Regions from separate parts of the Nonomuraea sp. MTCD27 genome, predicted to be linked through region 2. Evidence: riboswitches for the same ligand, from Rfam matches in the RefSeq annotation. Region 2 holds a riboswitch; the other holds the start of a gene.
The links. Region 2 has a riboswitch for ZMP and ZTP ahead of ACBJ59_RS47815 (glycine hydroxymethyltransferase). Riboswitches for the same ligand answer to the same signal wherever they lie in the genome.
Positions count from the first base shown of each region.

Region 1: it holds a riboswitch for ZMP and ZTP, as region 2 does, so the genes downstream of both, glyA (serine hydroxymethyltransferase) here and ACBJ59_RS47815 (glycine hydroxymethyltransferase) in region 2, are expected to answer to the same signal.

Region 1 covers NZ_JBGNUW010000017.1:165,050-169,691, reverse strand. The annotation lists gene ACBJ59_RS41105 (serine/threonine-protein kinase) at 1-1,418, shown strand, start outside; ZMP/ZTP riboswitch at 1,444-1,526, shown strand; gene glyA (serine hydroxymethyltransferase) at 1,551-2,801, shown strand; gene ACBJ59_RS41095 (CHRD domain-containing protein) at 3,231-4,472, opposite strand.
Region 2 covers NZ_JBGNUW010000022.1:152,212-156,853, reverse strand. The annotation lists gene ACBJ59_RS47820 (ROK family protein) at 1-344, shown strand, start outside; gene ACBJ59_RS47815 (glycine hydroxymethyltransferase) at 893-2,332, opposite strand; ZMP/ZTP riboswitch at 2,368-2,453, opposite strand; gene ACBJ59_RS47810 (FAD-dependent oxidoreductase) at 2,621-3,802, opposite strand; gene ACBJ59_RS47805 (TetR/AcrR family transcriptional regulator) at 3,834-4,562, shown strand; gene ACBJ59_RS47800 (hypothetical protein) at 4,559-4,642, opposite strand, start outside.

The DNA of each region.
Region 1 (4,642 bases), on a different contig from region 2:
CCTACACCCTCGTACGCAAGCTGGGCGAGGGCGGCATGGGCATCGTCTACCTCGCGCAGGACGCCGCGTTCGCCCCGGTCGCGCTCAAGGTGCTCAGGCCGGAGCTGGCCGGCCGCGAGGACTTCAGGCGCCGCTTCACCAGGGAGGCCGAGGCGGCCCGGCACGTGGCCAGGTTCTGCACGGCGCCCGTGCTCGACGCCGGGATCGAGGGCGCCACCGCCTACCTCGTCACCGAATACGTCGAAGGCCCCGACCTGTCGTCCATGATCGAGACGCAGGGGCCCATGGGAGGCGCCAACCTGGAGGCCCTGGCCGTCGGGGTGGCCACCGCGCTGGCCGCGATCCACGAGGCGGGGGTCGTGCACCTGGACCTCAAGCCGTCGAACATCCTGCTCAGCGCCGTCGGCCCGCGCGTCATCGACTTCGGCATCGCCCGCATCGCCCAGCCGGACGCCACCCAGTCCGCCGTCGTCGCGGGCACGCCCGCGTACATGGCTCCGGAGCAGGCCAGCGGCGCGCCCATCACGGCCGCCAGCGACGTGTTCGCGTGGGGCGGCGTGGTGACGTACGCGGGGACGGGGCGGCCGCCGTTCGGGACCGGGCAGGTGCCGGAGGTGCTGTACCGGGTGGCGCACCACGTACCGGTGCTCGACGGGCTGGACGAGCGGCTGCGGGTGCTGGTGGAACTGGCGCTGCAGAAGGATCCGGCCCGGCGGCCGACCGCGCAGCAGCTCCTCGACCGCCTGATGGGCCGCGAGCGGGCGACGGTGGCCTCCGCGACCCGCGCGGTCAGCGACGCCTGGACGCCGCTGCTGTCTCCCCAGGCGTCCCCCGCTCCAGGTCCCCGGCCCGCGGGGGGCGGGCGCTGGGCGCCGCCCGTGATCGCCGCCGTGCTCGCGTCCGCGCTGACCGCCGGCGGCACGCTGGCGCTGTGGCGCCCCTGGGAGCAGCCGGGCACGCACCAGGCCACCACGAACGCGCCCGACCCCGCCGCGACCGTCACGCCCGGCACGAAGCAGGCGTCGAGGTCCTTCCAGTACAACGACGGCTACCGGACCGTGCCCATCGTCCTGCGGATCGAGGCGCTCCGGTGGCAGGGCGACGACGTCAAGCTCGAGTTCTCCGTCAGCAACGACCACTCGCAGAGCTCGCTCAGCGTGTGGGGCCTGACCGAGACCAACGCCTACAGCCTGAAGGACGTCGAGCTGGCCCTCCGCGACGAGGCGCTGCCCGTCAAGCCCATGTTCCAGGGCGACCAGTGCGCCTGCTCGGAGCTGACCCCCGGCGACCAGATCCCGGCCGGGCAGACCCGGCGTTTCTTCGCCGTCTTCCGCAAGGTGCCCAAGGCCGCCGGCCCGGTCGACCTGGACCTCAAGAACCTCGGACACTACGCGAATCTGCTGATCACCACGAAATAAGCCCCTGTCACATCCGCTATCGTCTAGGACGAGACGCGACTGGCGCATTGGGTGGGATCGACCACCGGGGAGCGAAAGGAGCGGAGGCCGTGCGCCTGGGTCTTCGCAATCGTCAATGATGACAGGAGAGTCATGGGTTCTCTCGCTAGCGTCGACCCGCAGATCGCCGAGCTCATCAAGGCGGAAGAGCGTCGCCAGTCCGACACCGTCAAGCTCATCGCGTCGGAGAACTACGTGTCGAAGGCCGTGCTCGAGGCCACCGGCACCGTGCTGACCAACAAATACTCCGAGGGCTACGCGGGCAAGCGCTACTACGAGGGCCAGCAGGTCATCGACCAGATCGAGACCGTGGCCATCGAGCGCGCCAAGGCCCTGTTCGGCGTCAACCACGCCAACGTCCAGCCCTACTCCGGCTCGCCCGCCAACCTCGCCGTCTACATGGCGTTCCTGCAGCCCGGCGACACCGTGATGGGCATGGGCCTGCCGTTCGGCGGCCACCTCACCCACGGCTGGTCGGTCTCGGCCACCGGCAAGTGGTTCAACCCGGTCCGCTACGGCGTACGCAAGGACACCGGCCGCATCGACCTCGACGAGGTCCGGCAGCTCGCGCTCGAGCACCGGCCGAAGCTGATCTTCTGCGGCGGCACCGCGATCCCGCGCACCATCGACTTCGAGGGCTTCGCCTCGATCGCCCGCGAGGTCGGGGCCGTGCTGGCCGCCGACATCGCCCACATCGCGGGCCTGGTCGCGGGCGGCGCGCACCCGTCCCCGGTGGGCCACGCCGACGTGATCTCCACGACCACGCACAAGACGCTGCGCGGCCCGCGCGGCGCCATGCTCATGGCCACCGCCGACGAGCACGCCACGGCGCTCAACAAGGCCGTCTTCCCCGGCCTGCAGGGCGGCCCGCACAACCACACCACCGCCGCCATCGCGGTCGCGCTGCACGAGGCCGCCCAGCCGTCGTTCCGCGACTACGCCCACCAGGTCGTCGCCAACGCCAAGACCCTGGCCGACGAGCTGGCCTCGCGCGGGTTCGACCTGGTCTCCGGCGGCACCGACAACCACCTGATCCTGCTCGACCTCACGCCCAAGGGCATCGGCGGCAAGCCGGCCGCCCAGGCGCTCGACCGCGCGGGGCTGGAGACCAACTACAACACGGTGCCGTTCGACACGCGCAAGCCGTTCGACCCGTCGGGCATCCGCATCGGCACGCCGTCGGTCACCTCGCGCGGCATGGGCGAGGCGGAGATGCGGCAGATCGGCGCCTGGATGGACGAGGTCGTCACCGCCCTGGCCAAGGGGGACGCCGAGGACGTCATCACCCGCGTCCACCACGAGGTCAGCGAACTCACCGCCCAGTTCCCGGCCCCGGGCCTCTAAAGACCCTCTCCGCGCGGGCTCTTCTCGGCGGGTCGGTCGCACCCGCCGCACGGGGTCGCCGAGGTCCATCCGTTACGGCGGAGCCAAGTGGGCGCCACCCGCCGCACGGGGCTGAGGGCCTCCAGGGTGACGCCCGCTGACCGGCACGTGGCCGGCCGCCGTCACGGCGCACGCTTGACCGTGACGGTGGTTCCACCCCGCCCCGGCGACGATCCCCGCCCGGCGGCGGCCACCGTCTTCCGTACCCGCCCGCCGCCAGAGGGCGCATGATGGAGCGCCCCGCCGCACGGGCTCCCGTGTGCGGCGGGGCGCTTGTCGCGACCGGGCCGGAGCACCCCGTCGCGGCCGGTCGGTGGCCCGGGGGGACCGGGCCGGATCGACCGGGAAGGGCCTGGCAGGGGACGGGACCGAATCGTCCCCCGCCCGGCCTCAGCCGAGGAACACGTAGTCCGCGCCGTACGGGACCCTGGTCTCGGAGCCCGGCTCGCAGGAGCCGGCCGGGGCGAGGCCGCCCGTGGTGTTGAGGCGCAGGATCTGCGTGGCGTGCGCGAGCAGCCCGGTGGGCGTGCCCGACTGGGTGGCGTCGAGGACCAGCTCGGGGATGTTGTCGCCGTTCGGCGTGCGGCTGACGACCGCGCCGCGCACCGCGCTGCCGTCCGGGGCGATCCACTGCGGCGGCCCCGACGCGGGCGTCACGAACGAGTGGTCGATGCCCCGCCGCAGCGTGGCCGTCACGCCGAGCTGGGTGAAGCCGTAGCCGCCGGCGGGAAGCTGCGTGCAGGAGTAGATCTGCGAGCCGCGCAGCACGTCGGCGGTGAGCGCGCGCGGGTGGGTGAACGCCTCGCCGGAGAGCTGCCCGCGCACCGCGCCGCCGTCGAACTCGGTGGTGCGCAGGTTCGAGTGGTACGCGCCCGGGTTCTCGGTGACGCGCTTGACGACCTTGGCGGCGACCGGCGTCACCCCCGCGACGCCGGTCACGTTCTCGGGCAGCCCGTCCCGGGCCGCGAACAGCTCCGCCGCCACCGGCCCGCTCCTGCCCGGAGGCCCCTTGCGCAGGTGCCCGGCCGTCACCCGGCCCAGCCCCGACCAGGTGGCGGTGTAGGCGATGGACGAGCCTGACGGGCGCAGCCACCACACGGCCCGGCCGTCCGCGTCGCCGCGCCGCCTGCCGTCGTCCTGGGGGACCTCCTGGCGGCCGTCCGCCTGGGACGAGAGCGTGGCCTGGTCGCTGCCGTGCAGCACGCCGTTGAGGTCGACGGGCCTGCTCAGCCGGTGGAACTGGCCGCGTACCGCGCCCTTGGGGTGGGCGGCGTCGTGCAGGTTGGCGTAGAAGCCGCCGGGGTTGTCGACGAGCGCCTTGACGAGGTCGTCGCCGGCCTTGACGGTGCCGGTGACGCCGAGCACCGACCCGGGCAGGGACTCGGTGAAGAAGTCGAGCCCGACGTCGCCGTTCGCACCCTTGGCGCCCGCGTGCACGTGGCCGGCGGTGGGTGTGCCGATCCCGTGCCACCGGGCCGCGAACGTCACCTCGGTCCCGCTGATTTTGAGCACCACGGTCGAGCGGCCGTCCGCGTCGCCCGGGGCGCCCACCTCGTTCGCGCCGCGCAGGCCCGCCGCGAGATAGACGTCGTCGCCGGACGCGTGCGCGGGCACCGCCGGGACGACAAGCACGCTTGCCGCTAAAGCACTAGAAAATACGAATTTCCGGATAGACATAATGAAACCCCTTAAAGGGCTTGATATTCCGGTTGATACGGCAAGCAGTACGCGCCGGAGCCCGGTGCGGTTCAACCCGCGAACGCGTAAATTTCCACACAAGGGCGAGGGCATGAAGAAAGCCC
Region 2 (4,642 bases):
CGGACGCCGTCGGTACGGGTGTGAAGGCGGATGCGCGGGCGCTCGCGCGTGATGCCGCCGCCGGGCATCCGGTCGCGGTGGCGGCGTTCGAGCGCGGCGCCAGGGCGCTGGCCGCCATGGTTGCGTCCACGGCCGCTGTCGCCGAGGTCACGACCGTGGTGATCGGGGGCGGTGTGTCCGCGGCGGGCGCCGTCCTGTTCGACCCGCTGGAGCGGGCGCTCGACGACGTGGCCGGGCTCGCCTTCGTCAGGGCGGTCCAGGTGAAGCAGAGCACCCTGGTGGGACGCGCCGGGCTGGCGGGTGCGGCGAATCTGGCCTGGCAGGCTGTCCGCTCAACCGCCTGAGTCCTCGTTCGAGCCCCAGACGGTCGTTGGCCTCTGGGGCTCGTTCGCCCAAGGGCCCGGGAACCCGGCCACCAGACCCGGCCCCTGGCGGGCTGCGGCACCACTGCCTGGCACCACCGCCCCGGCACCACCGCCTCGGCACCACCTGAACCGCGCATCCGGGATGAGGTTGCGCAGGCACTCGGGGTTCCGCACGCACGCCCGACGCCACTGGGCGACGGCACCCCGCCGGAGCCCCGAACAACCTTGCACGGCGGCCTTCCCCGCACGCACGCCCGACGCCGCTGGGCGACGGCACCCCCGCCGGAGCCCCAGCCGACCTCGCACGGCGGCCTTCCCCGCACGCACGCCCGACGCCGCTGGGCGACAGCGCCCCCGCCGGGGTCCTGGACAAACCTCGCGCGGTGGCCTCCCCGCACGGACGCCGGACGACCCGGGCGGGGTGCGTCCTGGGAAGGAGTCGGCGGCCCGGGCGGGGTGCGTCCTGGGAAGGAGTTGGCGGGCCGGGGTGTCCTGAGGCCGTAGGAGGGGGTTCCGGTGTGGAGGGGTCAGGTGAGGTCGAGGCCGGGGTAGAGGGGGTGGGCGGTGAGGAGTTCGGCTGCGGCGGCGCGGGTCTTGGCGGCGGTGTCGGCGGGCAACGTGTAGGCGGCCTTGGAGGTGCGGCCGTCGGGCGCGGACGCGGGGGTGGTGGCGGAGAGGACGTCCACGATCAGTTCCGCGATCCGGTCGAACTCGTCGGCGCGGAAGCCGCGGGAGGTGAGCGCGGGCGTGCCGACGCGTACGCCCGAGGTGTACCAGGCGCCGTGGGGGTCGCGCGGGATCGCGTTGCGGTTGGTGACGATGCCGGAATCCAGCAGCGCCGACTCGGCCTGCCGGCCGGTCAGGCCGAAGCCGGTCACGTCCAGCAGGACCAGGTGGTTGTCGGTGCCGCCGGTGACCAGCCGGACTCCCCGTCGAAGCAGCCCTTCGGCCAGGGCGGACGCGTTGTCCACGACCGCGCGGGCATAGGCGGCGAAGGCGGGCTGGCGGGCCTCGGCGAGGGCGACGGCCTTGGCGGCCATCACGTTCCCCAGCGGGCCGCCCAGCACCATCGGGCAGCCGCGGTCGATCGCGTCGGCGAACTCCCGCCGGCACAGCACCAGGCCGCCGCGCGGACCGCGCAGCGACTTGTGCGTGGTGGTGGTCGTGATGTGGGCGTACGGCACCGGGTCGTGGTCGCCGGTGAAGACCTTGCCCGCGACCAGGCCGGCGAAGTGGGCCATGTCCACCAGGAGGGTGGCGCCGACCTCGTCGGCGATCTCCCGCAGGGCCGCGAAGTCCACGCGGCGCGGATAGGCCGAGTATCCGGCGATCAGGATCAGGGGCTTGAACTCGCGGGCCAGGTCGCGCAGCGCGGCGTAGTCGAGCAGGCCGGTTTCCGGGTCGGTGCCGTACGAGCGCTGCCGGAACATCTTGCCGGAGATGTTCGGCCGGAAGCCGTGGGTGAGATGCCCGCCCGCGTCCAGTGACATGCCCAGGGCCCGCTGGTCGCCGAGGGCCTTGCGCAGGTTCTCCCAGTCCTGCTCGGTCAGGTCGTTGACGTGACCCACGCCGATGCTGGCCAGGGCCGGAGCCTCCACGCGGTGCGCCAGTACGCCCCAGAACGCCACCAGGTTCGCGTCGATGCCCGAGTGCGGCTGGACGTAGGCGTGGTCGGCTCCGAACAGGGCCTTGGCGTGGTCGGCCGCGAGTTGCTCAACGGTGTCGATGTTCTGGCAGCCGGCGTAGAAGCGGCGCCCGATGGTGCCCTCGGCGTACTTGTCGGACATCCAGGTGCCCATCGTGAGCAGCACCGCCGGGGACGCGTAGTTCTCGCTGGCGATGAGCTTCAACGACGTGCGCTGGTCGGACAGCTCCGTACGGATGGCCTCCGCGACGTGCGGCTCGACGGCGGCGATCACGTCCAGGGCACTGCGGTAGGCCGCGGTCACCGCGGTGGCGTCGTACATCTGCGGCTGGTGCACGGCATCTCCTGTTCGTCGCGTTGAGATGCCCAGGCGCGCGGCAGTACTGCGGAGCCGCTCCCCGGTGGTCATCCACCTTCAGGTCACGCCAGTAACGACCCGAGAGCGACGTTACGGCGACGCAGGATCGCGTGCAACGCCTTTCGAGGGTCCGGCGGGAGGGATGTCAGACCGCTGAGCCGGCCGCCCGTCGCCGCTTCGCGGGGATCAGGGGACGGTGATGGCTGGGTGGCGGCCGGCCGGGCGCGCGGGGGTCGGCGCGCCCCCTGGTGGTCAGGCGGGGAGGGCGATGGGCCGGTCCCAGTCGATGCGGTGCTCGTAGATCCAGCGGCTCGGGTCCGTACCGGTCCTGGCGGCGTGCTTCATGGCCAGGCTCATGATCAGGTCGCGCGGCACGCGCGCCAGCGGATTGAGCGCCTTCCAGCCGCCCGTACGGTTGCCCTGCGCCACGACCCGCTCGACCCGCCCCCGCCGCAGCACCTCGTACGCCCTGAACGCGGCCTCGATGCCCGGGCTGTCGCGCAGGCACTTGGCCAGGACGACGGCGTCCTCGATGGCCATGGCGGCGCCCTGCCCGATCGACGGCGCGGTGGCGTGGGCGGCGTCGCCGATGACGATCATCCGGTCGCGGTGCCAGACCGGGACGCGGGGCACGTCGTAGGAGCTCCAGCCGGCGAAGATCTCCCCGGTCGCGGCGATGATGTCGAGCGCGGGGCCGTGGTCGTGCCGGAACAGGTCGCTCAGCCGGGTCCGCCACTCCTGCTGGGTGATCGCCGCCATCTCGGCCGGTGTGAGCTCGGTGGCCTGGGCGGGGTTCGCGGCCCACCACACCTCGCCGTCCGGGTGCGCCGTGTAGACGAAGAAGCAGCGCTTGCCGAAGACGGCCTGCATCATGCCCGGTTCGGAGCCGGTCGCGACGCCGCGCGCGTAGCCACCGGTGTTGAGCAGGCCGGTGTAGCGGGTGCCGGGCGCCGCCGGGTCGATGATGCGCCGGGTGGCCGAACGCAGGCCGTCGGCGCCGATCAGCAGGTCGCCCTCGGCGGTGCTGCCGTCGGAGAACGTCGCCCGCACCCCGTCGCCGGTCGCCACGGCACCGGTGAGGCGCTTGCCGTACTCCAGGTGGAGGTCCTGATCGCGGAGGTACCGGTAGAGGTCGGCGCGCTTGACCGTCCTGCTCACCACGTCGCCCAGGCGGTAGGCCAGCTCGCCGAGCCGCCGGCCGGAGCCGCTGGTGATCGTGATGCCCGGGGTGTCGAAGCCGAGGCCGCCGACGTCCAGGTCGAGAGCGCGTAAGGCGTCGAGCGCGTTGGGCGCCAGCGTGAGGAAGGCGCCCGCCTTGTCGGCCGTACGGTCGTAGGCCTCGTACACCACCGCGTCCATCCCCGCCTTGCGCAGGGCGACGGCGCTCGCCGTGCCCGCGATCCCGCCACCCACGACCAGAGCTGTGTATGTCATACACCGAGTGTATGACATACACTCGTGTTTGATGGAAGACAATCTCTGGGAACGGCTCGCGAAGCCCGCGCCGGAGCCCAAGACCGGGCTGAGCCTCGGCCGCATCGCGCGGGCGGCGGTGGAGCTGGCCGACGCGGGCGGCCTCGACGCGGTCTCGATGGCCCGGGTCGCCGAGCGGCTGGGCTTCACCACGATGTCGCTCTACCGGCACGTCAAGAACAAGAACGAGCTGCTGCTCCTGATGCTGGACTCGGTCGCGGCCGTCCCCGCCGCGCTCGACGAGCCCTGCGCAGGCTGGCGGCCGGGCCTGCGGCGCTGGTGCGGCGCGCAGTGGGAGATGTTGCGGGCCCACTCCTGGATCGTGCAGCTGCCCATCACCGGGCCGCCCGTCACGCCCAATCAGCTCGCGTGGACCGACCGCGCCCTGGCGGCGCTGGCGGGCACCGGGCTCGACGAGCGCGCCAAGGCGGGCGTCGTGCTGCTGATCGCCACGTACATGCACGCCACCGCGCGGCTGAGCGCGGACCTCGGCAGCGCCGCGTCGGGCGCCGCGATCGCCGGCCACAGCGCGCTGCTCGGCTCGCTGGTGGACGCGCGGCGCCTGCCCGCGCTGCGCGCGGCGGTCGAGGCGGGAGCCTTCGACTACCCGCAGGACATGCCCGAGGAGGAGCGGCGCCTCGACTACGAGTTCGGCCTGGACCGGATCCTGGACGGGGTGGAGGTCATGATCGAGACCGGCCGCCCCGGAGACACGGCCTAGTCGCGCTCAGCCGCCTGGGCCTCGCGGCGCTCGATGATGCGGCGGGTGAAGGGGATGACCTCTACGACGCGGCTGCCGAG